4 regions of the Marinobacter sp. H13 genome follow, and region 2 is predicted to be linked to each of the others. Evidence: predicted binding sites of a transcription regulator. Region 2 holds the regulator's gene; each other region holds the start of a gene.
What was found. The regulator sigma-54, encoded in region 2, starts transcription at its own class of promoters, with help from an activator protein. The targets are predictions, from matches to a motif close to ANTGGCATNNANNTTGCTNT.
Positions count from the first base shown of each region.

Region 1 (7,784 bases), 2.8 Mb from region 2:
CCTGCCTCACGTTCGCCACACCAAAGGCGGTGTTCAGAAGCATTGGCCAGATCGAGCAGATGAAGATCACAAAGATCGCTGAGGCATCGGAGTCCTGGATGATGAACAGGGCCAGGGGCATCCAGGCCAGCGGCGAAATTGGCCGCAGCACCTGGATGTAAGGGTTCAGGGCCTTGTACATCAGCGGCGACATGCCGATCAGGAACCCGACGGGCAGCGCAATGGCCATGGCCGCCAGGTAGCCGGTCAATACCCGGTACACCGAATAGGCCAGCTGGATGCCGATGCCCTTGTCGTTGGCGCCGGCGTCATAGAACGGATCGGACAACTCCGCCCAGGCCAGCTTGATCACCGCCGAGGGTGGCGGCACCCGGGATTCCTGCTCCACACCACCCATCAGCATTTCGTATTCGGTCAGTCCTGTCTGGGCCTCCGGGGGCTGGGTTGCCATTTCCCAGAGCCCCAGGGCCAGAATCAGGAACGACACCGACAGCAGTGCTGCCCGGACGTTCAGGGAAGCCATGGTTACACCCTCCCGATGTCGAAGCTGCGTGCGTATTCTTCGGCACGATCAGAATCGAACGTCTTGCCCATGATGGTGTGGGTCTTGTAGGTCTTGTCCGGAGCGGTGTAACCCAGTTCTTCCATGATCTTGCCGGTCTCGCTCGCCAGGTAGACCTGCTCGGCAATGCCTTTGTAGTCCACATCACCCTCGATATAACCCCAGCGCTTCATCTGGGTGAGGATCCACACGCCCATGGAGTGCCACGGGAACGGGTCGAAGTCGATGCGGTCCGGCACGTCTTTTACCTCGCCAAGGCCATCGGCGTAGTAGCCGGTCAGCACCTGCTGAATCACCGGAACCGGCTGGTTCAGATAGTTCTTTGGCGCGATGGCTTCGGAGATTTCCTTACGGTTATCCGGATTGTTGGAGTACTGCGTCGCGTCGATGATGGCGCGCAACAGGGCGCCGTAGGTGTTCGGGTTCTGGGTCGCGAACTGCTTGCTGCAGGCAAAGGCGCAGCACGGGTGGCCTTCCCAGATGTCCTTGGTCAGCATGTGGATGAAGCCCACCTTCTCCCAAACAGCACGCTGGTTGAACGGATCCGGTGACAAGTAGCCATCCAGGTTACCGGCGCGGAGGTTGGCAACCATCTCGGGTGGCGGGACCACACGGATCTGCACATCTTTGTCCGGGTCGATACCGTTCTCGGCCAGGTAGTAACGCAGCAGGAAGTTGTGCATGGAGTACTCGAACGGCACGCCAAACTTGAAGCCTTTCCACTGTTTCGGGTCGCGCTTGTCCTTGTGGTCGACGTGCAGCACGATGGCCTGGCCATTGATGTTCTCAACGGCCGGCATGATGAACGGCTCCGGTGTGGAGCCCGCGCCCATGGTCATCGCCAGGGGCATGGGAGTAAGCATATGTGAGGCGTCGTATTCGCCAGCCAGGGACTTGTCCCGGGCCACCGCCCAACCTGCGGTCTTGGTAACGGTCACATCCAGGCCATAGCGCTCATAAAAGCCCATGGGGTGAGCCATGATGATGGGCGTGGCACAGGTGATCGGTACAAAGCCAACGTTCAGCTTGGTCTTCTCAAGCTTGCCCAGGGATTCCTTTACCGCGGCCTTCGCCTTCTCCATCGGGAACACGCTGCCCAGAACCGCCGCTGCGGTACCAGCGCCCATCATTTTCATGAAGGCACGCCGGCTGTGTTCGTTGTGACCAAACACCGAGCGCACCACCGCGCCCTCGATGGCGCGATCCATCATCGCTTCTGAATCCAGATGCTCGTCAGCAACTGCCTGCTGGCCGGCAGAGGGCTTGAGATCGAGGGAAATGGACGGGGTGCTGTCGCCGGGTTTGCACTCCGGGCAGCCGCAGGTCTTTGCGTGAATCAGGGACTTGTCACCGTCAAACGGGTTTCCAAGGCTTTTCGTGGTCATGGCGCACTCTCCTGGGTTTGGGACCTAAGTTTTGGGTTATTTCTGCACTCTCACGGTGCAACAAAGGTGCGGCTCGGGCCCGAGGCTGAAAATGGTCGGGTCGGCTCCGCGTTCTGAGAGAGCTATCGCAGGGTTTGTGCCAAGTCCGGCTATTTTTTTAACCCATTGTTTTTAAATCATTAGGCATGCGAAGCCTGAAAACAGGAGAGCTACGACATTTCGTATTTCACGATTTTTCGTAGCCAGGACTGCGATTTTTCGTAGTTGGCACAGGGTTTGTTTCCTCCTTCGGGGACTGACTCAGGAAATCGCCATGAATACCGAAGCCATCATTCACCCTGAAATAACCGGCAGCTGGATTGACCACCTACCAGAAGCGGCCCTGCTGGTAGACGCGGGCCGGGATCTGATTCTGTCCGCCAACAGTGCCATGGGCCGGATGATCGGCACCGACCGGCAATCTCTCGTCGGAACGCCATGCACCCACCTGTTCACCGACCAGCGGCCCCAACTGATTGCATTCACTGAGGAAACCCTGTTTCGCAGCCACGGCTGGAGCCGGGATTTCTTTCTCCAGCACCGGGACGGCCACACCGTGGAACTGGAAATCTCCTCATCCAGGGTCGGCGAGGCGGAAACCCAGAATGTGCTGCTGTTGTTGAGGGACCGACGCCAGCTGCGAACCCTTCGGGAGCGCCACGATGCCAACCACTACCACCGGGGCGGCCTGCTTGAATGGCGGCGGGTGGAAGAGCTGTTCAAGGACATGGAGCGGGAAAACCAGCTGATTCTTCATGCTGTCGGGGAAGGCATCTACGGGGTGGATGCCGAGGGGCGCGGCACCTTCGCAAACCCTGCCGCCGAGCGCATGCTGGGGTGGCGAATTGACGAACTCATGGGTCGGGTTCTGCACCGCGTGGTGCACCACTCCCATGCCGATGGCAGCCTGTACCCGCTCAAGGACTGCCCGATATACGCCGCCTTCCGCGATGCCAGTGTGAAGCGGGTTGGCGAGGACTGGTTCTGGCGCAAGGACGGCAGCGGTTTCCCGGTGGAATACACCAGCACACCGATCCTGGACAACGGGCATCCGGTGGGTGCAGTGGTGGTTTTCCGGGATATCTCCGCCCGCCAGGAAGCCCAGCAAGAACTGCAGAAAGCGCTGGAGGAAGTGGAGACCCTCAAGCACCGGCTGGAAATGGAGAACGCCTATCTGCAGGAAGAACTTAGCGCCGAGTACCACTTCCACGAAATCTTCGGCCAGAGCGAGGCCATCAAAGCCATCGTGCGCCGGATCGGTATGGTGGCGCCCACCGATGCCAACGTGCTGATCACCGGCGAATCCGGCACGGGCAAGGAGCTGATTGCCCGCGCCATCCACCAGTCCAGCAGCCGACGGGACCGGCCCCTGATTCGGGTGAACTGTGCGGCCATCCCCAAGGATCTGTTCGAGAGCGAGTTCTTCGGCCACATCAAAGGTGCCTTCACCGGCGCCGTCAGCGATCGCGTGGGCCGATTCGAACTGGCCGACGGCGGCACCCTGTTCCTGGACGAAGTGGGCGAAATCCCCCTTGAACTCCAGGGCAAGCTGCTCCGGGTGCTGCAGGACCAGCAATTCGAGCGTGTGGGCGAAAACAACACCCGGGCGGTGGATGTTCGTGTGATTGCCGCCACCAACCGGGACCTGAAATCGGAAGTCCAGGAGAAAACTTTCCGGGAAGATCTCTATTTCCGCCTGAACGTGTTCCCCATCGAGTCGGTGCCGTTGCGCCGGCGCCTGGAGGACATCCCCATCCTCGCCCAGGAGTTTCTGAACCGGGCCTGCCAGAAGTTCAACAGACCGCAGTTGGCCCTGAAAGAGCGTGACGTTGAAACCCTGAAAGCCTACCACTGGCCCGGCAACGTGCGGGAGCTGGAGAACGTGATCGAGCGCCAGGTAATCACCTCAGACGGTCGGCTGGATCTGGACCTGCCAGGGCCAGAATCCGCTGCCCGAACCACCCCGGCAGAAGTGGCCCCGGCGAGACATTACAGCGGCGAATTGATGACGGAACAGGAGTTGCGGGACCTGGAGAAGCAGAATCTGGCCCGGGCCCTCATGATGAGCAGTGGCCGGGTCTTCGGCGATGACGGCGCGGCGGCCATGCTGGGCATCAAACCCACCACCCTGACCTCGCGCCTGAAAAAGCTGAAGATCGACGCCAGGGAGTTCCAGGTCAGGCCGGAGTGATGCCCACCTGGCTCAAGGCATAGGTCACCACAATCCAGATCAGCATCACCAGCGGCAGGTAGCGACCAACCAGGTACATACGCCATTCCCACCAGCGGCTCTGGGTGCCCAGTACCGTCCGGATCTTCTCGGGCGGAATGAACCAGCAGAACATGGCGGCCCCCAACACCCCGGAGAAGATGATCACATTACCGCCGGCCACCCGGTCGATCACATCCAGCACCGGCTCCCCCGCAATGTTCCATTGCAGGGGCGTAAAGCTCAGCGCGGATGCCGTGCCCAGCACCAGCATGACAAGAGTGACAAGACTCACAGCCTTGCCATTGCTGAGCCGAAACTCTTCCGACACCGCCGCAATCATCACCTTCAGTCCAGCCAGGCTGGAACTGAACGCCGCCATAAAAAACAGGCTGAAAAACAGCGTACCGACCCAATAGCCGCCAGCCATATCCTCAAACACCCGCGGCATGGTCACAAACGCCAACTGACTGCCCTCCGTAGGCTCCATACCCAGACTGAACACAAACGGAAAGATCATCCAGCCCGCCAGCAGCGCCACACTGGTCTCGGTACCTGCAACGATCAGACAGGCCCGGGGCACGTGGGTCTGCCGGGGGATAAAACTGCCATAGGTCACCAGGTAGCCCTGACCAATCGCCAGCGTGTAGAACGCCTGCCCGAACGCAAACGCCCAAAGCTTGCCGTCCGCCAGCCGGCTCCAGTCCACCTGGAAAAAGAAATCCTTGGTCTGCTCCCAACCGGGTGTGCGGCTGGCGAAAATCACCAGACCGATCATCACAATGATCAACACCGGCATCAGGATCTTCGACATCAGCTCAATGGCCGTCACATCCTTGGCCAGGATGACTGCCCCCAGCACGGTCACCGCGAAGAAATACCAGAGCGAGTTATACCCGGCGGTAAAGTCGCCAAACACTCGGAGATTGTCTGTTGCGGCATCCACCGCATAACCCAGGGTCCAGCCGGTAATCACCAGGTAATAGCTGGTAATGGCCATGGTGATGAGCACCACAAACCACCCGTAAACAACCCCGAAGCGGTTCACCTGCCGGTAGGTCTGAACCGTACTGCCCTTGGAAAGACGTCCTGCAGACACTTCCAGAATCATGATGGGCAAAACCACGACAATCAGCGCCAGCAGATAGGCCACCACAAAAGCGCCACCACCGTTCTCCCCCACCATGTACGGAAACCGCCACAGGTTCCCAAGCCCCACAGCCGCTGCGGCCATCGAAGCCACAAACGCGGGCTCGGAACTCCACTGTTTGCGGGATTCCTCAATAAACTCGTGGCTCTTTCGCACGGGGGTTCTTTCTCCAATGCCGGGGACGTTCAATGCATTTAAGGCTAGCAAATCATGGCTTGGGCCGCATGACTGATATCAAAGTCACTAACTTCGCGATATCTCAGGGGGTATCTCGGCGCGGGGTGACCGGTGGATTTTTCGCCGGAAAAAGGTGTCTGAGCGAAGCGAGTTCTTTTTCCAAGAAAAATTCACCGGACACCCCGCAAGCCCGCCCTAAAATGGGCAGGCTACAACGAGGACAATTCCACCAAATCAGATCAACTCGATAGCAACGGCAGTCCCCTCGCCACCACCAATACACAGCGAAGCCACACCGCGCTTCAGGCCACGCTGCTTCAGGGCATTGATCAGGGTAACGATAATCCGCGAACCGGAAGAACCGATCGGATGCCCCAGGGCACAGGCGCCACCGTGGACGTTCACCTTGTCAGCCGGGAGTTTCAGTTCGTTGATGGCCGCCAGGGTGACAACGGCGAAGGCTTCGTTGATCTCGAAGAGATCCACGTCGTCCACGCTCCAGCCGGCTTTCTTCAGCACCTTCTCGATGGAACCAATGGGCGCAAGGGTGAACTCGGCCGGCAGTCGGGCATGAGTGGCGTGGGCCACGATGCGGGCCTGGGGTGTCAGGCCACGGGCGTCGGCTTCGGCGGCGGAGGCCAGAACAAGGGCGGAGGCGCCGTCGCTGATGGAGCTGGAGTTGGCCGCGGTCACGGAACCGTCTTTGGCGAAGGCCGGCTTCAGGTGCGGGATTTTCTCCGGCTTTGCGTTGCCCGGCTGCTCGTCGGTGTCGACTTCGGTGTCACCGCCACGGCCAGGTACGGTTACCGGAACAATTTCGTCGCGGAACCAACCGTTTTCGATGGCCGCCAGGGATTTCTGCAGGGAACCGATGGCAAATTCGTCCATGGCCTGGCGGCTGATGTCGTATTTGTCAGCTGTACGCTGGGCGAAAACGCCCATCAGGCCGCCTTCGTAGGCGTCTTCCAGGCCGTCCAGGAACATGCTGTCCATCACCTGGCCATGGCCCATGCGCATGCCGGCGCGGGCCTTGGGCAGCAGGTACGGCGCCTGGCTCATGTTTTCCATGCCGCCAGCGATCATGATGTTATTGGTGCCTGCCTTGATCTGGTCGTGGGCCATGATCACGGCCTGCATGCCGGAGCCGCACATCTTGTTGATGGTGGTGCAGCCGGAGCTGTCGGGAATGCCGGAAGCACGGGAGGCCTGGCGCGCCGGGGCCTGGCCGAGGCCTGCGGGCAGTACGCAACCCATGATCACTTCCTGCACATCCGCCGGCTGGAGGCCGGAGCGTTCAATGGCGGTCTTGATGGAGATAGCGCCCAGATCCGGCGAGCGCACGGAGCTGAGGGAGCCCATCATGCCGCCCATCGGGGTTCTTGCTGAGCCTGCTATTACCACATCATTGCTATTCATTTGGTTGTCCTCCTGATTCTGTGGAAGGCCCGACCAGGGGGCAGCCTCTCCGGGACACGCTGTAAATACTTCCCTGTACGCTTGACTGCAGCATCCATGCTGCAGACAGTCCCGGAGAGGCTGCCCCCTGCTCGGACCCCGAGCATTCGACTTGCCTTCTGAGGCCTTAAAGGCCCTTCTTTCAGGCTTTGCCCAGTACCGACCGGGCAATAATTTCTTTCATGACTTCCGAGGTACCGCCATAAATGCGCTGCACCCGCGCGTCGATAAAGGCCCGGGAAATCGGGTATTCGGTGGTGTAACCGTAACCGCCAAACAGCTGCAGGCAGCCATCGGCCACGCGGCACTGCATTTCAGTGGCGCTGTACTTGGCCATGGAGGCAGTTGGCGCGTCCAGTTCACCCAGGTCGTACTGGTCGATGCACTGGTCCACGAACGCCTTGTTCACCCGGTAGTCGGTTTCCATGCGCGCGATTTCAAATCGGGTGTTCTGCAGTTGGGCCAGTTTCTGTCCGAACAGTTCCCGCTCCTGGGCGTAGGCAATGGTCAGATCCAGGGAGCCACGGGCGGCAGCCACGCCAAGGGCGCCAATCACCAGACGTTCACGGGGCAGTTCCTTCATCAGGTACACAAACCCCTGCCCCTCTTCGCCAAGACGCGCGGAAGCCGGGATGCGCATGTCGGAGAAGAACAGCTCGGAGGTATCCCCGGAATGCTGGCCGATCTTGTCCAGGTTGCGGCCTTTGCTGAAGCCAGGCAGTGAGGTATCCACCAGGAACAGACTGATGCCCCGGGCGCCGGCCTTCGGATCGGTTTTCGCGGCAACGATGACCATATCAGCGTGCT
Region 1 covers NZ_JCACRU010000001.1:3,563,734-3,571,517, reverse strand. Annotated here, with positions in the region: gene ntrB (nitrate ABC transporter permease) at 1-523, opposite strand, end outside; gene AC5JQH_RS16665 (ABC transporter substrate-binding protein) at 526-1,947, opposite strand; gene AC5JQH_RS16660 (sigma 54-interacting transcriptional regulator) at 2,261-4,177, shown strand; gene AC5JQH_RS16655 (sodium-dependent transporter) at 4,164-5,501, opposite strand; gene AC5JQH_RS16650 (thiolase family protein) at 5,757-6,938, opposite strand; gene AC5JQH_RS16645 (acyl-CoA dehydrogenase family protein) at 7,120-7,784, opposite strand, start outside.
Region 1: a site for sigma-54 is predicted at 2,211-2,230, ahead of AC5JQH_RS16660 (sigma 54-interacting transcriptional regulator). Genes of this name have one in related genera too.

Region 2 (7,784 bases):
GTAGCCAATCTGCGCGCCCGGATGCCGGTGTGGGAGCACCGCCGGCTCAAAGGTTGAACCAACGGCTCACATGGCCTCGGCGTCATCGATGCACTCCCTGAGATAACGGAACAGTTTCCGGGCCTGGCCGGTGTTCTTCTGTTTTTCGACGTCTTTTCGGGCGTTTCGAGCAAGGTTTCGCAGGTGCTGCATATCGGCAGTGGGGCAGTAGCTGAAGAACTCGCCAACAACGGAATCGCCTTCGGCAATCATCCGGTCCCGCCAGCGTTCCGCCAGGTGGTGTCTGCGGGTGTGTTCTTCGCTACCGGCATCGAAGGCGTCGATGGCTTTCGCCAGGGCTTCAGGATCATCTTCCTGTCGGATGACCTTACCGATGTATTGCAGGTGCCGTCGTTTGGCCTCGTTCTGGCGGATACGGCGGGATTCCTCGATCGCGGCGCGGAGGGTCTCGCTGATTGGCAAGGTTTCCAGCTGATCGTTGCTCAGGTCCAGCATCCGCTTGCCCAGATCCTGCAGGGCATGCATTTCCCGTTTCAGCTGGGATTTGCTGGGGCCGTCGTATTCCGGCGCGTCGTTGTCTTGATGGTCTTTCATAAATCCGAGATCCGCTTAAGCGTAGAAAATCGTCGCGAGGCCAAGAAAGGCCATGAACCCGACTACATCGGTCACAGTCGTGAGAATCACGCTGCCTGCCAGGGCCGGATCAATATTGCGAGATTTGAGAAACAGTGGCAGAACCGTGCCAACCAGCGCTGCGGCGACAAGATTGATCACCAGCGCGGCAGCAATGATCGCGCCGATCATCACATCCTGGAACCAGAGCATGGCTGCACCCGCCACCACGGCGGCCCAGAGCAGGCCGTTCAGTATCCCTGACAGAAATTCCCGGTTCAGCAGCCAGCCTACGTTGGCGCCGCTGATCTGCCCCACGGCCATACCGCGAATCACCAGTGTAAGCGTCTGACTACCAGCAATGCCGCCCATACTGGCAACAATTGGCATCAGCACTGCGAGCGCCACCACTTTGGCGATCGTGTCTTCAAATAGCCCGATGACGGCGGAGGCGGTCAGTGCCGTAATCAGGTTGATGCCCAGCCAGACGGCACGGCGACGGGTGGTTTTCCACACCGGCGCAAAGGTGTCCTCGTCTTCGTCCAGACCCGCCATACTCATCAGTGAGTGGTCCGCATCCTCCCGGATAACGTCAACCACGTCATCGATGGTGATCCGACCCAGCAGGCGGCCCTCCTCGTTTACCACCGGCGCCGAGATCAGGTCGTAGCGTTCAAACAATGTCGCTACCTTGGTGTCGGAGAGGCTCACGGGAATGGGCTCGATGTCGGTATCCATGACTTCCCGCACGGTGGAGGCGGGGTTGGAGACCAGCATTTTCGTGATGGGCAGCATGCCAATGAAATCGTCCCGGCGGCTGACCACGATCAGGCTGTCGGTCATGGGTGGCAGGGTGCGGTGCCTGCGAAGGTAGCGGAGCACAACATCGATACTGATGTCCGGGCGCACCGTAATGGTGTCCGTGTTCATCAGACCGCCGGCGGTGTCCTCCGGATAGGAGAGAACTTCCTCCACCCGTTGCCGGTCCTGCTCGTCCATGGTCTCCAGGACTTCCTGGATGACCGTATCCGGCAGCTGCTGCAGCAGGTCGGCCAGGTCGTCTGACTCGAAATCCTCGATGATGTCCGCCAGTTCCTGAGCGTTCAGCTGGCTCAGGAAGTAGCCTCGGATATCATCACTGAGATACTGGAGAACCTCGCCTTCGAGGTCTTTGTCCACCAGGTTCCACAGCAGGGCCCGCTGCCGGGGCGGTGAGGACTCCAGCAAATGGGCAATATCACTGGGGCTCAGGCCACCGTTCAGGATGCGGGCAACCTGCTTCAGTGCGCCACTGTCCAGCGCTTCGCTCAGGGAACGAAGACGCTGGCGGGCCTGGCTTTTTTCCAGAATATCGGTCATGTGTTTATTTTACTCACCCTCACCGAAATAGTCGTTAATCAGTTCCACCAATGCTTCGATGGCCTGTTCCTCATCCGGTCCGTCGGCAATGAGCTCCACATCGGTTCCTTTGCTGGCGGCCAGCATCATCACCTGCATGATGTTCTTCGCGTCCACATCCCGGCCTTTGCCGCTGATACGCACGCTGCTGTCGTATTCCGATGCCGTGTTGACCAGCTTCGCAGTGGCGCGCGCATGCAGGCCCAGTTTGTTGATGATGGTAATGGGGCGGCGAATCATGGCTTGATCAGATCTCTTCCCGGGTCTGCAGGTGTGGCAGCTCGGTGTGCCGCACTTGCACATTGCTGTACCGTTGCCGGAAGTACTCACCCAACTGCTCGCACACATACACCGACCGGTGCTGGCCGCCGGTACAGCCAATGGAAATGGTCATATAGCTGCGGTTACTGTCTGCAAAGGAGGGCAGCCAGGTATCCAGAAATGATTTCAGGTCCTCGATCATCTTCCGGCTTGCCGGTTCTTTTTCCAGAAACTCGATAACCGGCTGATCCGTCCCGACATACTTGCGGAGGCTGGTATCCCAGTAGGGGTTGGGCAGGCAGCGGACATCGAAAACGTAGTCGGAATCCAGCGGCACGCCGTGTTTGAAGCCGAATGACTGAAACAGGAGAGCCAGTTCCTGATCTTTTCGACCGACCACGCGCTGCTTGACCATGTCCCGCAGCTCGTACATGGACATGCCGGTGGTATTTACGTAAAGATCGGAAAGCTTGGAGAGGGGCTCCAGCAGTTTCTTCTCGCTGGTAATGGCTTCCCGGAGAGAGGTCCTGTCGTCACTCAACGGATGCTTTCTGCGGGTGGCGTGAAAACGCTGCAGAAGCGACTGCTCGTCGGCGTCCAGGAAGATGATTTCAACGGTAACCCCGGTTTCCTGGAGGCGCCGGTAGATCTCCTCGAAATTGGCCAGCTCGCCGGAAAGGTTCCGCGCATCGATACTGACGGCCATCTTGCCCAGTCGACCAGGCCTGGTCTGGCTGGCGGCTTCCCGTGTGAGGGGGAAGAGCAGGCCAATAGGAAGATTGTCGATGCAATAAAACCCGAGGTCCTCCAGCACATGAAGTGCGGTACTCTTGCCCGAACCGGACCTGCCACTGACGATAATCAGCTTCATGACCACCTTACCTCCACTGCAGTGAATATCAGCCGCCTGAGGCGGTCATGCGCTGGTACAGCGTGCTGGCGTCCTCGGATTGCCGGAGGCGATCACAGAACGACCGCTCATTGAACTTTTCAGCCAGTTGGCTGAGCAGCTCCAGGTGTTCGCTCGTTGCTTCCTTCGGGACGATCAGGGCGAAAATCAGATCCACCGGCTGATTGTCGATAGCATCGAATTCGACGCTTTCTTCCAGCGTCATCAGCACGCCCACCACGTGATCAAGTCCTTCCAGACGGCAGTGGGGAATGGCGATTCCCTGGCCAATGCCGGTGCTGCCCAGGCGCTCGCGGGAAATCAGGTTGTTGAAGAGCTGGGTCTCGCTGAGCGTGTTGTCCTGATGGTTTATCTGCTCGGCAATAAACTCCAGGGCCCGTTTCTTGCTGGACGCAGCTACCCTGCAGAGGGTGAGCTCCGGAGCAAGAATGTTCTCTATGGTCAGGGATGTGTCGCTCATGGATCGACTGCGTTTCCGTTAAAAAAAAGGCTGCGACACGTTACTCATGTCGCAGCTCGATTAGATGAATTGCATGAAAACAGTCAGTTAGCGAGAGCCGTTTCCGTGCATCCGGTCTACATTCTTTTCCTTGTGCTTGAGGATCTGACGGTCAAGCTTGTCGATCAGGGCATCGATGGCTGCGTACATATCCTCATTTTCTGCCTTTGCGTGAATCTCACCACCAACCACATGCAACGTGGCTTCCGCAATCTGGCGCACCTTTTCCACTTCCAGGGTCACCTGGCAGTTACTGATGTGGTCAAAGTGACGCTCGAGCTTCTCGAACTTCTCTGAAACATAATCCTTCAGTGCGGGAGTCAGTTCTACGTGATGGCCTGAAATATTGAGTTGCATAGGCGTCTCCTGTTGTCATCGTGCCGGCTCCCGGGAGCCGGTCTGGGTGCTGGCGCATTATGCGCCGGCGAATACGGTGTTGCGTCCCGGCCCCCGGGTATTCAGACCAGCCGCTTGCGCTCGTTGGACGGCGGAATGTGCATGGCCTCCCGGTACTTGGCAACGGTGCGTCGCGCAACCTTGATACCCTGTTCCCCTAGCATGGCTGCAATTTTGCTGTCGCTCAACGGCTTTTTGGGCGTTTCCGCCGCAATCAGCTTCTTGATCATCGCGCGTATGGCCGTGGAGGAGCATTCTCCACCCTCGTCAGTGCTGACATGGCTGGAGAAGAAGTACTTCAGCTCGAAAATGCCACGGGGGGTATGCATGTATTTCTGGGTGGTTACCCGTGAAATGGTCGATTCATGCATCTCTACCGCCTGGGCGATGTCTGAAAGAATCAACGGTTTCATGGCTTCTTCACCGTGATCCAGGAATCCCTGCTGGTGCTCGACAATACGGGTCGCGACTTTCAGCAAGGTCTCATTGCGGCTCTGCAGGCTCTTGATGAACCACTTGGCCTCCTGCAACTGGTCGCGCAGGTAGGTGTTGTCTGCGCTGCTGTCCGCACGCCTTATAAGTGAAGCATAGCTGGCATTGACCCGGATGCGCGGTGCAATTTCAGGATTCAGCTCAACACGCCAGCGGCCATTGTGTTTGCGAACGATCACGTCCGGAATCACATAATCGGGTTCGGCCCGGTCAATGACATCGCCCGGCCGCGGATTCAGGCCGGTGATCAGCGCCAGGACATCCCGCAACTGGTCTTCTTTCAGGCGGCTGCGGCGCAGCAACTGGGCGTAATCGCGGTTGCCCAGCAGGTTGATGTAATGGGTAATTACAAGGCGTGCCTGGGCCAGCCAGGGTGTTTCCGGCGGCAGCTGGTTGAGCTGGATCAGCAGGCATTCCTGTAGGTCCCGGGCAAACACGCCGGGCGGATCAAAGTGTTGCAGGCGGTGAAGCACGGCTTCCACTTCATCCAGTTCAAGGGGGTCTTCATCGTTCTCATCCAGCAGTCCGGCGTGGATTTCCTCCAGCGGGCTGGTGATATAGCCCCGTTCGTCCACTGCATCCATCAGGGCATGGGCAATGGCCTGGTCCCGTTCACTGAGGGGCGTCAGATTGAGCTGCCATTCCAGGTGATCCTGAAGCGTTTCGGTCGGGGAATTACGGGTTTCGAAATCGTGATCGTTTTCGTCGTCGTTGCGGGCTGCCGGCGCTGGTGCGGACTGGTAGATGTCGTCCCAGGCGGTATCAACCGGCAGATCGTCCGGAATGTTGTCAGGAATCTCGTTCTCCGAGGACCAGTCCGGGCCGTTCTCGGATTCATCCCAGTCGCTGGCCGGTTCCGGGGCAGCTTCAGCGGCGGACTCGGTGGCGTTGGCCTCGCGCTCGTCGTTTTCGCTGGCTGCGTCGGTCTGGTCATCGTCCTCGGAGGTCTCCAGCATGGGGTTGGATTCCAGTGCCTGCTGGATTTCCTGCTGGAGGTCGAGAGTGGAGAGCTGGAGAAGCCGGATCGCCTGTTGCAGCTGGGGCGTCATGGTCAGGCTCTGACCCAGCTTTAACTGTAAGGAGGCTTTCATAACCATGGTTCAGGATCCGTCACTCATCAGCGCTTTGTGTCATAGGTCTTGAAAAAATCTTTATATGCCGGTTACTTGCCGCGGTTTTTCTTTACCCTAGCAAGTTCTTTGCCGAGTTTACTTGCTACAGATCATCAAAACAATGAGCCATTCACTGTCATAGCCTGAATTCGTCCCCGAGGTAGACTTCCTTGACCTGTTGATTGGCCAGGATCGCATCGGCATTGCCGGAGGCGATGATGTGCCCGCCGGAAACAATGTACGCGTTCTCGCAGATATCGAGAGTCTCGCGCACGTTATGGTCGGTGATCAGCACGCCAATCCCTTTGTCCCGCAGATGCCGGATAATGTGTTTGATGTCGCTGACGGATATAGGGTCAACGCCGGCGAAGGGCTCATCCAGCAGGATGAAAGCCGGCTCCATGGCCAGGGCCCGGGCAATTTCCACCCGTCGCCGCTCACCACCGGACAGGGCCATACCAACGCTGTCCCGGATATGGGTGATGTGGAATTCCTCCAGCAGCTCCTCGAGCTTTTTCTGCCGGTCTGCCTTGCTCAGGCCCTGCCGCGTCTCGAGGATCGCCATGATGTTGTCGCGCACAGACAGTTTGCGGAAAACCGAGGCTTCCTGTGGCAGGTAGCCGATGCCCTGGCGGGCCCGACCGTGCATCGGCAGCGGCGTAATATCCCGGCTGTCGATCGTTATCCGCCCGTGATCGGCAGGAACCAGCCCAACGATCATATAGAAGCAGGTGGTTTTCCCGGCACCGTTGGGACCAAGCAGCCCGACAATTTCCCCACTGCGGATTTCCAGGGAAACGTCGATCACCACTTTTTTCTGTTTGTAACTCTTTGCCAGGTTACTGGCTCTCAGAACTGCCATCGGATCCCTGTCTGTCTGTACTGCGTGGCTGAATCACCATCTCTACCCGGCCGCTGCCCTCGCCGGTGTCTGCGCCGCCCTCAGCGGTGACAACCCGGCCGACGGTATCATAATGAATGACATCACCCCGGAACAGGTTGCCATTCTGCTCGATGACTGCTTCCCGTTCAAAGGTCAGCTGGCTGTCGGTGGCAGACCAGGTAATGTTCAGGGCACGGGCATCGGTTTCGCCTTCCCCCTCGCGCGCCGGTTGACGGTATATAGCGGGCGTACCAGAGGCTTCGATCCGGCTCAGGCCGTCCTCGGTCCGGTACAGGACGACCCGCTCGGCAGTCAGGCGGGTATTGCCCTGCTCAAGTTCCACAGCGCCGGTGTAGGTGGCAATGCCCTGGCCGTCATCCAGGCGGGCGGTATCTGCGGTGACCTTGATAGGAGTGTCAGAATCAAGGTCAAATGCAGCCGCCGGGCCGATCATCACGACCGTTAGCAGGGCAGCCATCAGGCGCCGGTATCGGTTAGTTTCCGGTTTCATAGAGTCCTTCCACCTGGGAGTTCAGTTCCAGAATTCGTTCGTCTATCCACGCTTTCATGCCCGTGGCCCGGGTTATGCCGGTAACATCACGTATTTCTACGGGTGCGTCTGTATAGACCATGCCCCGGTCGTTATCCAGGGTCAGGCTTGATGTTGTCAGGGTGGCCTCCCGTTCGCCAATTGTGCGCTGAACCCGGACATTGTCCGTCAGGTACACCAGATTCTGGTTTTGCAGCAGGCTGCCATTGTCGGCCTCGACAATCCACGGCAGGGCCTCCTGGTCCCCGTACAGCTCGGCCCGGGGAGATTCCATGGTGGCCAGGTTGCCTTCCTCGAACTGCTCAATGCGGGGGCTGGAAAACCGGATCTTGAGATTGCCCGCTTCATCGAAGGAGGTGTACTGACCATTCACCACGAAACCGTCTGGTTCGGCGTCTCCCCGTAGGGCCGCTGCCTCGTCATCAATCACAGGGGGTTCATCGCTGCGCCAGAGCAGGAATACGGCTGCCACCACGGTAGCAGCCAGTGCCAGTGCTCGCAGCCAGGGTCTGTCCAGCAGCCAGTTCATGCCTCGGGCTCCAGATAGGGGGCAAGTGCTGCGTCAAGCCTGCCATGGGCCGTCAGCAGCAAGTCGCAGGCTTCGCGGACCGCCCCTTCGCCGCCCCGGGCAATGGTGCAGTAGTCGGCATGCTGCTGCACCAGCCAGTAAC
Region 2 covers NZ_JCACRU010000001.1:723,674-731,457, reverse strand. Annotated here, with positions in the region: gene AC5JQH_RS03440 (carbon-nitrogen hydrolase family protein) at 1-57, shown strand, start outside; gene yjgA (ribosome biogenesis factor YjgA) at 67-594, opposite strand; gene mgtE (magnesium transporter) at 610-1,971, opposite strand; gene AC5JQH_RS03425 (HPr family phosphocarrier protein) at 1,981-2,250, opposite strand; gene rapZ (RNase adapter RapZ) at 2,258-3,142, opposite strand; gene ptsN (PTS IIA-like nitrogen regulatory protein PtsN) at 3,171-3,641, opposite strand; gene hpf (ribosome hibernation promoting factor) at 3,729-4,037, opposite strand; gene AC5JQH_RS03405 (RNA polymerase factor sigma-54) at 4,139-5,665, opposite strand; gene lptB (LPS export ABC transporter ATP-binding protein) at 5,817-6,542, opposite strand; gene lptA (lipopolysaccharide transport periplasmic protein LptA) at 6,520-7,074, opposite strand; gene lptC (LPS export ABC transporter periplasmic protein LptC) at 7,058-7,642, opposite strand; gene AC5JQH_RS03385 (KdsC family phosphatase) at 7,639-7,784, opposite strand, start outside.

Region 3 (7,784 bases), 580 kb from region 2:
ATGGCTGGATCCTGCACCTCGCGGGCAAACATGCCGAAGCGAAAGAAGTGATTGAAAGGGCCGTGGCTCTCGCTCCGGATAACGCTGAAATCCGCGCTCACCTCGAAACCGTTAAGCAGGCCATGTAAAGAAGATCGACAAAGCCCGCAAATCAAGCCAGACAGTGAGGCCGGAGACTACCGTATCTCCGGCCTTCTTCGTTTCAATGTCGAATTTTTTTACAGCCCTTATTTAAATACCGGGATTTTTTTCAAGGATTTCAGAACTATAGATTAATGGCACGCTTCTCGCTTGTTCTAGGGTGAGGATCGGGGTAGTACCCGGTCGGAAGCCAAACCATTCGCGAGGATGGGACGGAAAGCCAAGGATCTCTAGAACAATAAGAGACAGCCTGGTTGCAAAGCACACTACAAGGACTTAGAGCTAAACAACCGGAGAATACCCATGAAACTTAAACTCATTGCTGCTGCAGTTGCTTTGTCCGCCTGGACAGCTTCGGCTGGTGCAGTTGTAGTAAATAATGATGGCGCTGATGGTGCAGGTACAGGGCTCCAGAGCGTCCTCGATAACATCACAATCGCCCCAAGCCCAACCCCAGGCGCCTCATCTGTAGACGTAAATGCAGATCAGTTGGATGACGGATTGGATAGCTATTGGGACATTACCGCCACTGGCGGCAGTGTAACGACATTCATTATGGAAATCGCTGGTCAGTCTGGCACGAATACGTTCGGCATTTATGATCGCCTTAACCCGATGAATTACGTGGAAATCTTTTCGGGCGCTGATTCCTTCAATCAGGGCTTTAACAGCCAAAAAACTGTAGCCATCTTGAGTGATGGTTCTGTTGGGATTAATGGTGCTGACTCAAATGTTGACTTCGGCAGCGGAGTTTTCGGCTATTACCTTGGCACAGCCAACGGCCCAGTCTTTTATTCTGATAGCTCATTGAATACGAACGGTGCCGACCAGATGGTTGCCTATCAGGGCACCAATACCGACACTATCCAAATACAGGGCTTTGATGAAGGCCTCTGGACAGACAATGAGTTTGTCTTAGGTTGGGAAGATGTACTTGGAGGCGATCAAGACTTCAATGACTTGGTAGTAATGGTCGAATCTGTAATCCCTGTTCCAGAGCCGGGCACCCTGGCCCTCCTCGGCCTCGGCCTTGCAGGCCTCGGTGCAGCCCGTCGTCGTCAGAGAGCCTGATTTCGATAGGGTGCCAAAAGCCAGCTTCGGCTGGCTTTTTTCGTGCTTTGATTTGTCTTTTACCGGAGTAGCAATCACGGTATTCTTCCAAAGACCAAGTAGTCCGGCGGAAAAATGATGTTAAGGAAGACATTCGACAACCTCCCCAATTCCCTCCCCTTTCTGGTTGTTTCAGCAGTTGCCGTCGTACTTTTCTATCCAACCTGGTTTAGGCTTGGCACCATTTGGCTCGAGTTCGAGCAGGTTTTGGCTCATGGCCTTGCCACCGCCGTCATTTTCCTGGGCATGCTAATGATTCATCCGCCCAGGCCCGCAGGCGGTACAAGCGGCTTGCTCTTGAAACCATACCACCTGCTCGGCGGTATCGCGCTAATTGGGGTTACTCTCGTGTGGCTCCTGCTTGAGTTGGTGCGTATTGATACCCTCGCCTACCTGATGCTGCCAGCAGGTGTAATGGCCGTCTCCTGGACATTGCTGGGTTTGAAAAAAGCGCTTAGCTTTCTGCCCTACGTTGCCCTACTGTCACTCTCACTGCCCTTCTGGGCAGACCTGGTGCCGCCGCTGGTATCACTGGCCAGTGTTGTTGTGGGCAGTTGGGTCCGATTATTCGGGATGACCGCGCTTATTGAGGGCAACAGCATCACACTGCCCTACGGGCGACTCCTGATTGCCGATGGATGCTCCGGCATTCGCTACTTTGCCATTTCCATCCTTCTGGCCATGATGACCTCCATTCTCAATGATTACCGCTGGAAAGGCTGGTTGATCACCGTCATCGTAGCCATGCTGATCGGATTGGTTGCAAACTGGGTTCGGATTACCATTCTGGTGTTTGTCGCCTATGAGACCAACATGCAGAGCGAGCTGCTCACCGACCACGAAACCATGGGCTGGATTGTTTTCGGGGCTTTCATTCTGCCGGCTCTTTACTTTTCACCCGTTCGTAAAAGAAACAAGGCCAACCACCAGCCGACAACCACTAGGCTGAACATCACCAAAGTCGCCATGTCGGCGATAATCGTTGCAGTAATCGTGGGCCCGGCTGCACTGACGCTTGCACAAACCAGTGCCTACGACGAATCACCATGGACACTGCAACTCGAAGGCTTCCAGCCAAGGCAGGCAAGCGCTGAGCTGCCATTGCCAATCAGCCTGCCTTCGGCGCTCGACCAAACGATTCTAAGCACCAGGAATAGCTGGGTATCTCTGGCCCAAAGCCAGAAAACCAAATCCGACGAAAAACTTGTGCCCTACCTGCCGCAGATGTTCGACAAGTCCTCCTGGCAAATAGAAGAGCGACTTGCACCGGGCGTTTTGCTCTATCGAAACATCCTCACCCGGGACCGTGTCATTATGGCCCAGTGGTATCAGGTGGGAAGCAGAACTAGCCTGAACTACCGCCAGGCCAAACTTCTTCAGATCCCCGCCACTCTGTCCGGTGAGAGCCGGTTCGCTCTCGTTACCATTCAGGTGCCCTGCAAAGACAGGGATTGCAGTGACGAATTATCCCGACTCGAGCGCACCAAAACCATGGTGGAAGCCCAGCTGTAAATTAATTGACACATGGATCAGAATTCCCGTCGACTTTCTTTACACTCTCCTAACCTACCAACGATAAAAGCTCATTAAATCAAATGCTTAATTATTGGCACCAATCCTGCTGATTAAAACGTAGGCTGCATTAACGCATTGGTTTAATTTGGGAAGTACCAATATGATGTATAAACGGTTAGCCGCACTCCTCTCCGCCACACTTTTCAGTCTGTCTGTCAACGCAGGCGTAATTTTTCAAGACGATTTTGACTCGGAGCTTCCGAACGGCGGATCGCAAACGAACTATGATGACTTCCAGAATTGGGACGTCACCGATGGCACTGTCGATCTTATTTCCACCCCGAATAAATGGGGCCTTACCTGTGCCGGTGGCACTGGTAAGTGTGTGGACCTGGATGGCTCCAATCGAAACGCCGGCACTCTCGAAAGCATTTCGCTGACACTGGACCCAGGCACCTACACGCTGAGCTTTGATATTTCCGGTAATCAAAGAAACAGCACCAGCGACTCCGTAGTCGTTGGTCTGGACGGGTTCCTGAGCGAAACTTTCACTTTGTCTGCAAACGATCCCTGGCAGACCATCGTGCGCGATATCACCCTGACCAGCCAGACCACCAGCAAGCTCATTTTCGAACATCGCGGTGGCGACAACATTGGCATCATGCTGGACAACGTATCGCTCGTGCCAGAACCGGGTACTCTGGCCCTGTTTGGCCTGGGCATTCTGAGCCTTGTGGCAGTTCGCCGCAAAAAGCTCTCCTGATTTCAGCCCAGTTACCAACGAAAGCCAGCTAGATAGCTGGCTTTTCTTTGTTCCAGACATCATTCACTGTGTGAACAAGAACCCGATATACTCAGGCCTCACGACCCCAAAATTATCGGCTCCTACCCCATGGAAATAACGAAAACACCCGTTCGCATTCTCCATGTCACCTTCAACATGGGCTTCGGCGGCACCGAACAAGTCATCCGGCAATTAGTCACCAACCTGGACAAAGACCGGTTCCACAACGAAATTGCCTGTATTGATGGGGAAGTTGGCGATATTGGCCAGGCACTGGAAACCGAGTGCGGTATAAAACACCACGCGCGCCAACGAGCCTCCGGCTTTGATCTAAAGACCATTCTCTGGCTGAGGCATCTGATCAAATCCGGGAAATTCGATATTGTCCATTGCCACCAATACTCACCTTACGCCTATGGCTGGTTTGCGCACTGGGGCACGGGAGCAAAGGTGGTCTTCACAGAGCACGGTCGCTTTCATCCGGACCACCACCGAAAAAAAGCAAGGTTCATCAATCCTTTCATAGCCCGCACCTCCCACAAACTTGTCGCAATCTCCTCCGCGACGCGCGACGCTCTGGTGGAATACGAATACTTCCCCAGAGACAGAATCAGCGTGATCTATAACGGCATTGCACCACTAGAAGTTACCGAGAAAAAACGCTCTGCATTGAAAGATCAGTTGGGAATAAAAGCAGAAGAAACGGTTATTGGTACCGTTGCCCGACTGGACGCGGTGAAAAACCAGGCACTGATGCTGAAGGCGACGCGAACTCTGCTCGATCAAGACGTCCCTGTAAGGCTGCTCCTGGTGGGCGACGGCCCGGAACGCGACAACCTGGAAAAGCTTGCAGCTGAATTAAACCTGGGGGAGTCAGTTATTTTTACAGGCTTTCAATCAAAACCCGCCGACTACCTGAGCCAGATGGATATATTCCTGCTGCCCTCTTTTACCGAAGGCACATCCATGACACTTCTGGAAGCCATGAGCCTGGGAATTCCGACAGTCGCCACTCGTGTTGGCGGAACTCCCGAAATCGTCGCAGATGGCGAAACAGGAACACTGGTTGAGAGTGACGACCTTCCCACATTTACCGGGACGATCCAGGAACTGCTGCAAAACCCAGACGCACTTTCCAGAATGTCGCAACACGCTAGAAGGCGTTTTGAGGAACGATTTTCGGCCAAACAGATGGTGGAACAGTACGAACACTGCTACGAATGATTCGGCATTTCGTAAAGCAAAGCTTACAATATACGTCGGGAAATTTTACGCTTTCTTATTTTTCATTACGTCCTCCCGTATTTATCAATTTAAAACAAAAGGTTACTGACTTGGCACATGTCTTGTATGGCCATAGCCGTGCAATGAAGCCCATCTCAGTAATAAGGAATAAAGTAATGAAAAATATCTTTCTTTGTTTGTCTCTTGTGTTTTTTGCAAGTTCTGTTAACGCAGGGTTGATCAACGATTTTACAGGCGGGTATGACGTTTCGAATTGGAACCAATCGCTGAATGGTGGAGCAATCGATACCACAGGCGCCCCCTCATCAATCCTTCAGATCAGCAGTAACTCGGGCGGCGGCGCATCCGACACAGATTTCACGATCAGTGCGTTAGGGGATGGTTTAGTAACTTTCGATTGGTTGTATAAAACATATGACTCCTGGGGCTCTTCTTATGATCCTTTTGGATGGCTACTGAATGGGTCATTTACGCAACTTACACAAAATGGGAGTTATTCCACTCAGTCTGGCACTGCAACATTTGCCGTAACCACCGGTGACGTATTCGGGTTTCGCGCCAGAGCGACAGACTCAATCTTTGGTTCAGCTGTAACAAAAATTTCAAACTTCTCAGCACCAGTCAACGTGCCTGAGCCCGCTTCCCTGACGTTGCTTGGTCTCGGCTTGGCCGGCCTGGGTTTTGCGAGAAGAAAAAATGCATCGTAAGCAGTTCCTTTTTTGATCAAGCAGGCCGGTTGCCCGAAGTAACTGGCCTGTCAGCCACCCAGCTTAAAAACCCCTGCTCTAAAGTCTCAAAAGTTCTGTTAGCCGCTATTCCCTGATCAACCGATTGCCGGAACCTTCGTAACTCCCGCCATCGCGGGTACCAATCGGCGCGTCCACCGTATTATTGATGGCACTGGCCCCAATGGTATCGAACCGGAATTCAATAGAGCGATTCAGGTTTCCTCTGGTAAACACCTCATTACCCTCTACGATGGTGCCTGGCGAACTCCAAACAATAATCGCCCCATCGGATCCCCGTCGCCTTTGGGCACTGTAAAGTCCCTCGGCATAATCAATCCGGTTATTCCGAATGACTCCACCAGAATGATCCATAGGCCGGTCAAGCAAACCAAACGCGATGGCCCGGTCGACATTCATGAAAGTGTTGTTCTCCACAACGGTATCGCGCGCACCGTTCCACATTAAAACAACTGGCGCCCAAAGATGATCCGCATGATCCGGCGCATGGAAGTTTTCAAAGTGATTGTTCCGAATAACCCAGTTGGCACCGGCATGGACATCCACGCCATTGGTATAGCCAGTGCCACCTCCCCGGTCGATCATAGGAGGCCCCTCGGTATAAGCGAGAACAGAATGCTCAACAAGGCCCCCATCAACGCCATCCCCAAAGCCAGATGGATTCGCTTTGATTAACTGCTTACCGGTATCCACTATCCGGATATTCTGAAAGGTCGGTGATTCGGCGCCGGGGTTTAACACAATACCATGCTGATAAAAGTCACGAATGGTAAGGTTCTGAACAGTGAGGCCGGAAGCATTTGTCCAGATGCCATGAGGGGCGCCGCCATAATCCGGGTTATTCATACCCGCGCCCATGATGAACACATCAATGTACGTATCGCCATCACCACGTATAGTTATATCGTCGGTGCCTACTGCAGCAGTCGCCGTTAGCTTGTATCCTCCTGGCGCAAGCAGTATAACGCTGCCTGGCTGTGCCGAACGCACCGCACGTTGAAGTTCATTGACGCTTTCAACCCTTATTTCCGTACCAGAGGGCTGCTCGGGGATGGAAGCAGATGCGCATTCTATTCCCAAAGCACTCGGTGGAAGTAACAAAACCAAAGAAATACAAACCAGCCAATGTTTAACCATTTCCTTATTCACCGCTGACACACAAGCCTGTGCTAAGCTTTCGTTGCTTAAATACTCATTCTCTCTTCTTATTCGAGATTAGTCTGTGCAAGACACCAGCACCAGCGGCCGCGTCTTAAAAAGTTCCTTTTTTCTGCTGGCCATCCAGGTAGTACAGCGCTCTCTGGGCATTATCAGCACACTCATTCTTGCCCGCTTATTAACGCCAGAACACTTCGGCATCGTCGCCCTAGTCACGATTGCCCTGCAGTTTTTTGAGCTGTTGGTAGAAACCGGCAACCAGCAGTACATTATCCAGAAAGACCACGTCGAAGACGACGACCTGAACACAGCATGGAGCATGGATATTTCGATCAAAACTGCTATGGCAATCGTCGTAATATTGTGCGCTCCATTGATGGCCAATTTCTTTGAAACTCCGGAGTTAACCGCCGCCCTCGCCGTAGCAGCCCTCGCACTTCCAATTCGGGCTTTCAAAACGCCGGGTATGATGCTTTTGGCCCGCGAAATTAATTACCACCCTGTCTTTTGGCTTACCCTCTGGCAGAAAGCAGCATCATTCATAACCGTCGTGACCATTGCTCTAATCCATCCAAGTCACTGGGCGATCATCATCGGAACTCTGGTCTCGGCCGTGATCATGTCTATTGGCTCTTACAAAGTACACAGTTATAGGCCATCCTGGACGCTGAAACATTTACATACCCAATGGAAGTTTTCTCAGTGGCTCCTAGCCAGGGGAATTGTTGGATTCACTCGTTCCCAGATTGACAATTTGCTGGTTTCAAAACTTTTTGGCACAAGCCAGCTCGGTGGTTACAACTTGGTCAGGGAAGTTAGCCTATTGCCCGCATTAACGGCCATCATTCCGATGACCGAGCCGCTTCTTGCTGCAGTAGCGGAAAACAAGAATGATCCGAAGGTTTTTGCATATCGCGTAAGGTTGAGTTTCGCATTGCTAATAAGTGCATTAGCTCCACTGACAACATTCATGATGCTGTATCCAGAGCTCATAATTACGGTTTTACTAGGGCATCAATGGGAGGCTTACGCATCGCTCCTCCAGCCTTTCGGATTATTTTTTTTTACTTTTTGTCTTTTTTCTC
Region 3 covers NZ_JCACRU010000001.1:148,472-156,255, forward strand. Annotated here, with positions in the region: gene AC5JQH_RS00675 (tetratricopeptide repeat protein) at 1-128, shown strand, start outside; cyclic di-GMP riboswitch class I at 321-403, shown strand; gene AC5JQH_RS00680 (DUF4114 domain-containing protein) at 445-1,212, shown strand; gene AC5JQH_RS00685 (exosortase/archaeosortase family protein) at 1,330-2,763, shown strand; gene AC5JQH_RS00690 (PEP-CTERM sorting domain-containing protein) at 2,930-3,529, shown strand; gene AC5JQH_RS00695 (glycosyltransferase) at 3,707-4,774, shown strand; partial or broken gene AC5JQH_RS00700 (PEP-CTERM sorting domain-containing protein) at 5,416-5,502, shown strand; gene AC5JQH_RS00705 (right-handed parallel beta-helix repeat-containing protein) at 5,608-6,699, opposite strand; gene AC5JQH_RS00710 (oligosaccharide flippase family protein) at 6,764-7,784, shown strand, end outside.
Region 3: a site for sigma-54 is predicted at 2,857-2,876, ahead of AC5JQH_RS00690 (PEP-CTERM sorting domain-containing protein). Genes of this name have one in related genera too.

Region 4 (7,784 bases), 170 kb from region 2:
GGAGCAAGGCAAAAGTCAGGGCTACGACGATACCCGCAAGGAAATCGAGACCAAGCTTGACCGTCTCGAACATCTGCTCGGTGAGTTGCTGCTGCCGATCAAGCGCCACGAGGACGAACTTGAAACCTCTCTGGTCAACCTGACCACGGTTCTGGCCCGGGCGGTGGTCTATCGTGAACTGACCATCGACTCCTCCCAGATCCGTCACGTGGTTCGCCGCGCCATGGAGGCGCTACCCTCCACCGCGGAAAACATCCGCATCCATATAAACCCGGAAGACTGTGAAATGGTTCGCGAGGTGACCGCCCGCCTCGAAGCGTCCGCTTCCGTCATTGAAGACGCCAGTATTCTGCCCGGTGGCTGTAAGGTGGAAACCCGCCACAGCCTGGTGGATTTCACAGTTGAGAAACGTTTCCAGCGGGCCGTGCAGAGCATGCTGGACCAGCAGATGAGCGACAGTGAGGGCGGAGAAACCGAGGAACTGGACTCCATGATGGAAGACTTGACCGGTTTCCATCGGGACGTGCTGGATTCCCCGGAGACCGGGGATTCCTCAGACGATCCGAAGCCGGCGCAAAATACAGGTGACGGTGATGACCTCGAGCCTCGCTGATCGCCTCAACCGCTTTCAGGAGTTTCTGGGAAGCGAGCCCGAGCCTGAACTTTCCGGCCGACTGACCCGCATGGTGGGCCTTACCCTCGAATGTGTCGGCTGCCCCATGGTGGTCGGTGACCGCTGTGTCATTTTTGGCCAGAACACCGGTAATGTTGAGGCGGAAGTGGTGGGCTTTGAGGACGACCGGGTGTATCTGATGCCCCTGACAGCAATCGAGGGGCTCAAGCCCGGTGCCAGGGTTGTGCCTCTGTCTGCCGCAAGCCGGGTGCCGGTTGGCCCCCAGCTGCTTGGCCGGGTGGTCGATGGCAGTGGCGAGCCCCTGGACGGAAAAGGCCCCTTGCAGGCCGAAGCCCGCGTGGCGCTCACCGGCGATATTATCAACCCGCTGAACCGCGCCCCGGTGCGGCAGTCGATGGATGTGGGTATACGGGCGATCAATGCGTTGATGACCGTCGGCCAGGGGCAGCGCCTGGGTCTGTTTGCCGGCAGTGGCGTGGGCAAGAGTATGTTGCTGGGCATGATGACCCGCTTTACCGATGCCGACATCACCGTGGTGGGCCTGATTGGTGAGCGGGGCCGCGAGGTAAAGGAGTTTATCGAAGACATCCTGGGCGAAGAGGGCCTTTCCCGCTCGGTGGTGGTGGCCGCGCCCGCGGACGATTCGCCACTGATGCGGTTGCGCGCCGCCATGCTGACCACCCGGATTGCCGAGTATTACCGGGATCAGGGCAAACGCGTGCTCCTGTTGATGGATTCCCTGACCCGTTACGCCCAGGCCCAGCGGGAAATTGCCCTGGCCGTGGGTGAGCCGCCGGCGACCAAAGGCTACCCGCCCTCGGTATTTGCCAAACTGCCCCAGTTGGTGGAGCGAACCGGCAATGGTCGCCCCGGAGGTGGTTCTATCACGGCGTTCTACACCGTACTGACCGAAGGCGATGACCAGCAGGATCCGATTGCAGACGCTGCCCGGGCGATTCTGGATGGCCACATCGTACTCTCCCGCCGGCTTGCCGAAGAGGGACACTACCCCGCCATTGATGTGGAAGCGTCGATCAGCCGGGTGATGCCGCAGGTAACCGAGACCGAACATTTTTCCAGGGCCCAGCGATTCAAGCAGGTGTACTCACGGTACCAGCAGGCCCGGGATCTGATCTCTGTCGGCGCTTACGTGAAGGGTTCCGATCCCGAGACCGATTTTGCCATCACTCACATCGGTAATATGCGCCAGTTCCTGCAGCAGGGCCTGAATGAGAGTGCACCACTGAAGGAAAGTGTTGACCAGTTGCTGGCGGTGGTGCCAGAGCGTCGATCCCCCGATCGGCGTAAGTCGGCCGTGCCGAATCCGGCAGCTGGCGGCGGAGGTGATGCCTGATGCTGCGTTCCCGGCGTCTGGAAGTGGTTCTTTCCCTGGAGGAGCGCAAGGAGCAGGAAGCCCTGGAGCGAATGGGAGAGGCCAGGAAGCTGGCGGAGCAGCAGCGCGAACAGGTCCAGAACCTGAATCGCTACCAGCAGGAGTACCGGGATCAGATTCGCAACAGCCAACAGGGGATTGTGCAGGTGTCCAGGCTCCAGGCGTGGCAGGCCTTTATTGCGCAACTGGATCAGGTAATCCGGCAGCAACAGACGCAGCTGGAGCAGGCGGAAAAGGTCTTCGAGGCGCGCAAAAAGGAATGGCAGCACGCCTGGGAGCGCCGGCGTGGCATGGAAAAATACATAGAAACCTGCCGCCAGCAGGAGCAGAGGGAGCAGGATCTCCGGGAACAGAAGCTTTCGGATGAGGCCGCGGGGCGGGCTTTTAACCAACGTCGACGCTGAATCTTGCTCCGCATCAAGCAAATACAGATGCAAAATCAGACCACTCAGCTATCCTTACCGGATGTAGGGCTGGTAGTACACGCCGGTCAAATGCTGCTCTTGATAGCCCGGGAGGTTTTGGAATGCCGATCCAGACGCGCCGCGATGATGACGGTCAGACTCTTGTTATCAGGATAGAGGGGCGTTTCGACTTCAGCACCCATCAGGCGTTCCGTGATGCTTACGAGCACGGTGATCCGCACATCCGGAATTACATTGTGGATCTGTCTGACACCACCTACCTCGATAGCTCGGCGCTGGGAATGCTGTTGTTACTCCGTGATTATGCCGGAGGTGACAGTGCCGGAATCGTCATCGAAAACTGCAATAACGATGTCCGTCGTATCCTTTCAATCTCCAATTTCGAGCAACTTTTCAATATCCGCTGATGCTCGCGGACTGCCGGAGTACTCATGGATGATTCCGTTGCAGAACATAGCCGTCCCCTGAGAATACTGATCGCTGACGATTCAGACAGCGATCGCCTGATCCTCAAAACACTGCTGAAGCGACTGGGGCACGAAGTCCTTGATGTGGCAAACGGACTGGACGCGGTCTCTGTTTTCCAGCGGGAGGCGCCGGATCTGGTGCTGCTGGACGCCCTGATGCCGGTCATGGATGGCATGGAAGCGGCCCGTCAGATCAAGCTCCTGGCTGGCGAACGGCTGGTCCCCCTGATTTTCCTGACCTCCCTGTCTGAAGCCGGTGCCCTGGCCCGATGTCTGGAGGCCGGTGGCGATGACTTCCTGGGAAAGCCCTATAACCGGATCATCATTGAAGCCAAGATCAAGGCTTTCAACCGAATGCGATTGATGCACCGGGCCCTCTCGGATCAGCGGGATCTCATTCGTGAGCGCAACCGACAACTTACCGAAGAGCAGGAAATCGCCAAACGGGTCTTCGATAACGTGGCTCATTCCGGCTGCCTGGATGCCTCCAATATTCGTTATCACGCTTCGCCCCTGTCCATTTTCAATGGTGATGTGTTGTTTGCCTCGCCCCGGCCGGCGGGCGGGATGCTGATCTTCATGGGGGATTTCACCGGCCATGGTCTGCCGGCTGCCATCGGCGCCATGCCTGTAGCCGAGATCTTCTACGGCATGGCCAATAAGGGTTTTAACGGCCAGGACGTGTTGCGCGAGATCAACCAGAAACTCAAACGGATTCTGCCGACGGGCATGTTCTGCTGTGGCGCCATGATTGAGGCGGATTTCAAACTTAATCAGTTGCAGATCTGGAACGGCGGTCTGCCGGATGGCTGGCTGATCCGGACCACCGGAGAACTCCTGGCATTGCCATCGCGGCATCTTCCCCTCGGTATCCTTGCACCAGATCAGTTCAATGCCGATTTCGAGAGGGTTGGTGCCGCCCCTGGCGACAGAGTGCTGATGATGACCGACGGCTTTCTGGAATCTGCCGACAGCGCCGGCAACGTGTTCGGTGAGCAGGGCGTTACCGGCACGCTTGACCGGCTGGACGATGGGGACCATCCGTTCGATGCCATGATGTCCGCGGTTCACCGGTTCACCGGCAACTTTGAGGATGGCGATGACCTGACGCTCTGTTGTCTGGAAATGATGGACGAGGCGGGGCTGGCTACCCTGCCAGATCGTGCCGCACCGTCTGCTCTTGCCGGGCCGGCGGAATGGCGCTGCAGCTATGAAATCCGGGAAAGGACCCTCGGAGAGTTCAGTCCCCTGCCTCTGTTGCTTCATATCTGTATGGAGGTGCCGGGTCTTCGACGGAAGAGCGGCGAAATCTATACCCTGCTGGCGGAACTCTACAACAACGCGCTGGAGCACGGTGTTCTGGAACTCCCGTCAGAATGGAAGCACTCACCGGAGGGCTTTGGCCGCTACTACGCGGAGCGCAATCGGCGCCTGGCCAACGTGGAGGGTCACTACATCCGGTTCACACTGCACCATTCCCTGAAACCGGATGGAGGTCGGCTTCGTGTTATCTGTGAGGACAGCGGCCAAGGGTTTGATTTTCACAATCATCCCAGCGTGGCCCCCGGTAATTCCCCAACCATGAGCGGGCGCTATGCAGGGCGGGGCCTGCTGCTGTTGAAACGTCTGGCGGAGACCATCAGGTTTCATGAACAGGGCAATCATGTTGAAATTGTCTACGATTGGCAGTTCGCCCGTACAGCGGAGAATCGAGATGACTGATAAACCACACCTGGACGAGGAGGCACTGGCTGAGCTTCGAGACGTCATGGAGGACGAATTCGAAGTGCTGATACAGACCTATGTTGCAGATTCCCGCGACAGGATTCGGGGATTGCAAGAAGCCCTGAGGGCTGACGATAGTGACGCCTTTGCCAAGACGGCCCATAGCTTCAAGGGCAGTTGTATCAATATTGGCGCCCCACGACTTGGCGATCTCTGCCTGAGGGCGGAAATCGCAGGAAAGGAATCCCGGCTGGACGATGCCTCGGGATTACTGGATGACATCGCCCGGGAATTCGAACAGGTAATCGCAGGCCTGGATGGCTTGATGGTGGGGTGAATCAGGTCTATTCAGGCCGTTTGTCAGGCGAAGCAGGTGTGCGCTGGCATCACAATTGCTTTGTCCTTCGCATTGAGTGGATTAACCGCCCATGCACCGGCCAGGTCCGGCAAGGTGAGGGCGACAATGCGATAAAAGCGGCAAGAGGTTGCCATGGCCCAGATGGTTCTTCCCCAAACCCCCGCGCCCGGGACGCAACAAGATCCCGGCCCGTCAAAATCCGGAGCCAGCCGAGATCCGGCTGACAGGAAAAGCGATTTCGACTCTGTCTCCCAGGCTGAGCAAAAGCGGCTCGATCGCCAGAGGGCGGATCGGAACGCTGAGGCCAGATCTGCCGATGAATCCCGGGCGACCCAGGACACTTCTTCAGAGACGAAAACGGAAGCAAACGCGAACGCTGATCCAAAGGGTGGCGAAAAAGCCGACGCTGCCACGGATGCTGAATCACGGGACGCGGACTGGGCCGCTGTAGCAGGTGATGGCAAATCAGAGCCGACGGCGCTTCCCCTTACCTTTGTCGAGTTGCAGTCCTGGCTGAATCCAAAAGCCGGAGGTGCCGGTGAGTCCGCCATGTCAGCTACAATGCCGGGAGTCGGCGTCAATGCAGCCAACGGTGTTTCGGGCCAAGCGAATTCCGTTGCCGGATTGTTCAGTGGCCTTCTCACAGGGGCCTCGGGTCAGAAAGCTCAGTCCGGATCCGGCGGTGTTTCCGGCGATGCGACACTGACAGATGTCATGAAGGCCTCAGTGCTCACCGACTCCGGCCGCAATGCGGATTCCGGCTCGTTGATCAATTCTGGCCGCTTCCAGTCCGCCATGGATCTGGTGTCCCAGCAAGCGGCCAATAATGCCAATGGGGCAGCAAAACTGACGGCCGAGAACGCTGCGCCATTACGAGGTTATGCTACGTCCATTGATGTGCCGGTAGGCCATGCAGAGTGGGGCGACAAACTGGTGGGCAAGCTCAGCTGGCTGACTGCCCGTAACATGTCGGTTGCCGAAATCCACCTGACACCACCGGACATGGGCCCCATGGAGGTCAAGGTCCGGGTGCAGAACGAGCAGGCGAGTATTACGGTCCATTCGGCCAATCCCGTGGTCCGTGACCAGCTTGAACTGCATTCCCACCGGCTCAGGGATATGCTGGGTGAGCAGGGAATGTCGTTGGCAGGCTTCGATGTTTCCGATTCGCCTCGCCAGCAGACCGGCGAGCAGGGCACCGGAAACGATAATGGCTCCGGTGGCGGTTCGGCATCGCTGGTCGCTGGCGATCAGGACGATGAAGGCATCAGCTCCGGCAGCCTTGATCTCAGCTGGAAAGGCGAAGTAGACATCTTCGCCTGATACCCTTCGATATTCTCTTCCAATCTCCTTTGCCCATCCTTCCCGGCAACGCTAAACTGCTGTTCTGAACGGGAAGGTTGGGTGTTCTGGCCCGCCCTTTGCATCCAATCCTGAAAAGTCGCGGAAAATTGCTCCCCGTGACGGATTTCTGGCAAAGCGAACATTATGGCTGAAAATAACGAATCTGAAGCGGCTCCTGCCAAGAAGGGAAAACTGAAACTGATCATCATGCTGGTTGTGGTGGTGATCCTGGCCATTGTGCTGTCTGTGGTGGGTACCCTGTGGTTCCTGGGCGGCGGTCTTCCGGGCATGGGGGAGGAAGAGGGTGACGCAACCGAGGTTGCAGAGGAAACCTTTATTCCCAGCAGCTACTACCAGATGGAAAAAGCCATCGTTACCACGGTTCAGGCTGAGGGTCGCCAACGCTACGCCCAGGCTTATCTGGCGCTGGAGTCCACCGATCCACAGGCGCTTGAAGCTGCCAAGCTGCACATGCCTCTCATTCGAAGCCAGCTGGTGACAGTCCTTGGTAGCAGTAACTTCAACGAGCTGCAGACGCCCGAGGGCCGCAGTGGCCTGGCCGAGCGGATGCTGACCACGGTGAATCAGGTTCTGGAGCAGGAAGGCGAGCCCGCCATCAAACGGGTGTTATTCAGAAATTTTGTCGTGCAATAGCGCACGGGCCAAGGTACTTCACGGGCAGGACTACGTATGCAGGACTTGTTGTCACAGGATGAAATCGATGCCCTCCTCCACGGGGTGGATGACGGTGACATTGATACCTATGAAGAGACTGACGATACCGGCATAAAGAACTACGACCTTGCCAGTCAGGACCGCATCGTTCGGGGCCGGATGCCGACCCTGGAGATGATCAACGAGCGCTTTGCCCGTTACACCCGGATCAGCCTGTTCAACCTGATGCGTCGCAACGCCGATGTCTCCACCGGAGGCGTCCAGATCATGAAATTCGGCGAGTATATCCACACCCTGTACGTGCCCACCAGCCTGAACCTGTGCAAAGTCCGCCCGTTGCGCGGCACTTCGCTGTTCGTGCTGGATGCCAAGCTGGTCTTCAAACTGGTGGACAACTTCTTCGGTGGGGAGGGGCGGCACGCCAAGATCGAGGGTCGCGAGTTCACCCCGACCGAGACCCGCATCGTGCAGATGGTTCTGGATCAGGTGTTCCACGATATGAAGGAAGCCTGGCACGCGGTCCTCAAGGTGGATTTCGAGTACCTGAGCTCAGAAGTGAACCCGGCCATGGCCAACATCGTCAGCCCCAGTGAGGTGGTCGTGGTCAGCACCTTCCACATTGAACTCGACGGCGGCGGCGGTGAGCTGCATTTTGCCTTGCCCTATTCCATGATCGAGCCCATCCGCGACGTGCTCGATGCCGGGGTTCAGAGTGATATTGACGATGTTGATGAGCGCTGGGTGAACGCGCTCCAGGAAGACA
Region 4 covers NZ_JCACRU010000001.1:557,430-565,213, reverse strand. Annotated here, with positions in the region: gene AC5JQH_RS02660 (flagellar assembly protein FliH) at 1-613, shown strand, start outside; gene fliI (flagellar protein export ATPase FliI) at 594-1,988, shown strand; gene fliJ (flagellar export protein FliJ) at 1,988-2,431, shown strand; gene AC5JQH_RS02645 (STAS domain-containing protein) at 2,554-2,859, shown strand; gene AC5JQH_RS02640 (PP2C family protein-serine/threonine phosphatase) at 2,884-4,641, shown strand; gene AC5JQH_RS02635 (Hpt domain-containing protein) at 4,634-4,981, shown strand; gene AC5JQH_RS02630 (flagellar hook-length control protein FliK) at 5,135-6,325, shown strand; gene AC5JQH_RS02625 (flagellar basal body-associated FliL family protein) at 6,491-7,000, shown strand; gene fliM (flagellar motor switch protein FliM) at 7,037-7,784, shown strand, end outside.
Region 4: a site for sigma-54 is predicted at 5,024-5,043, ahead of AC5JQH_RS02630 (flagellar hook-length control protein FliK). Genes of this name have one in related genera too.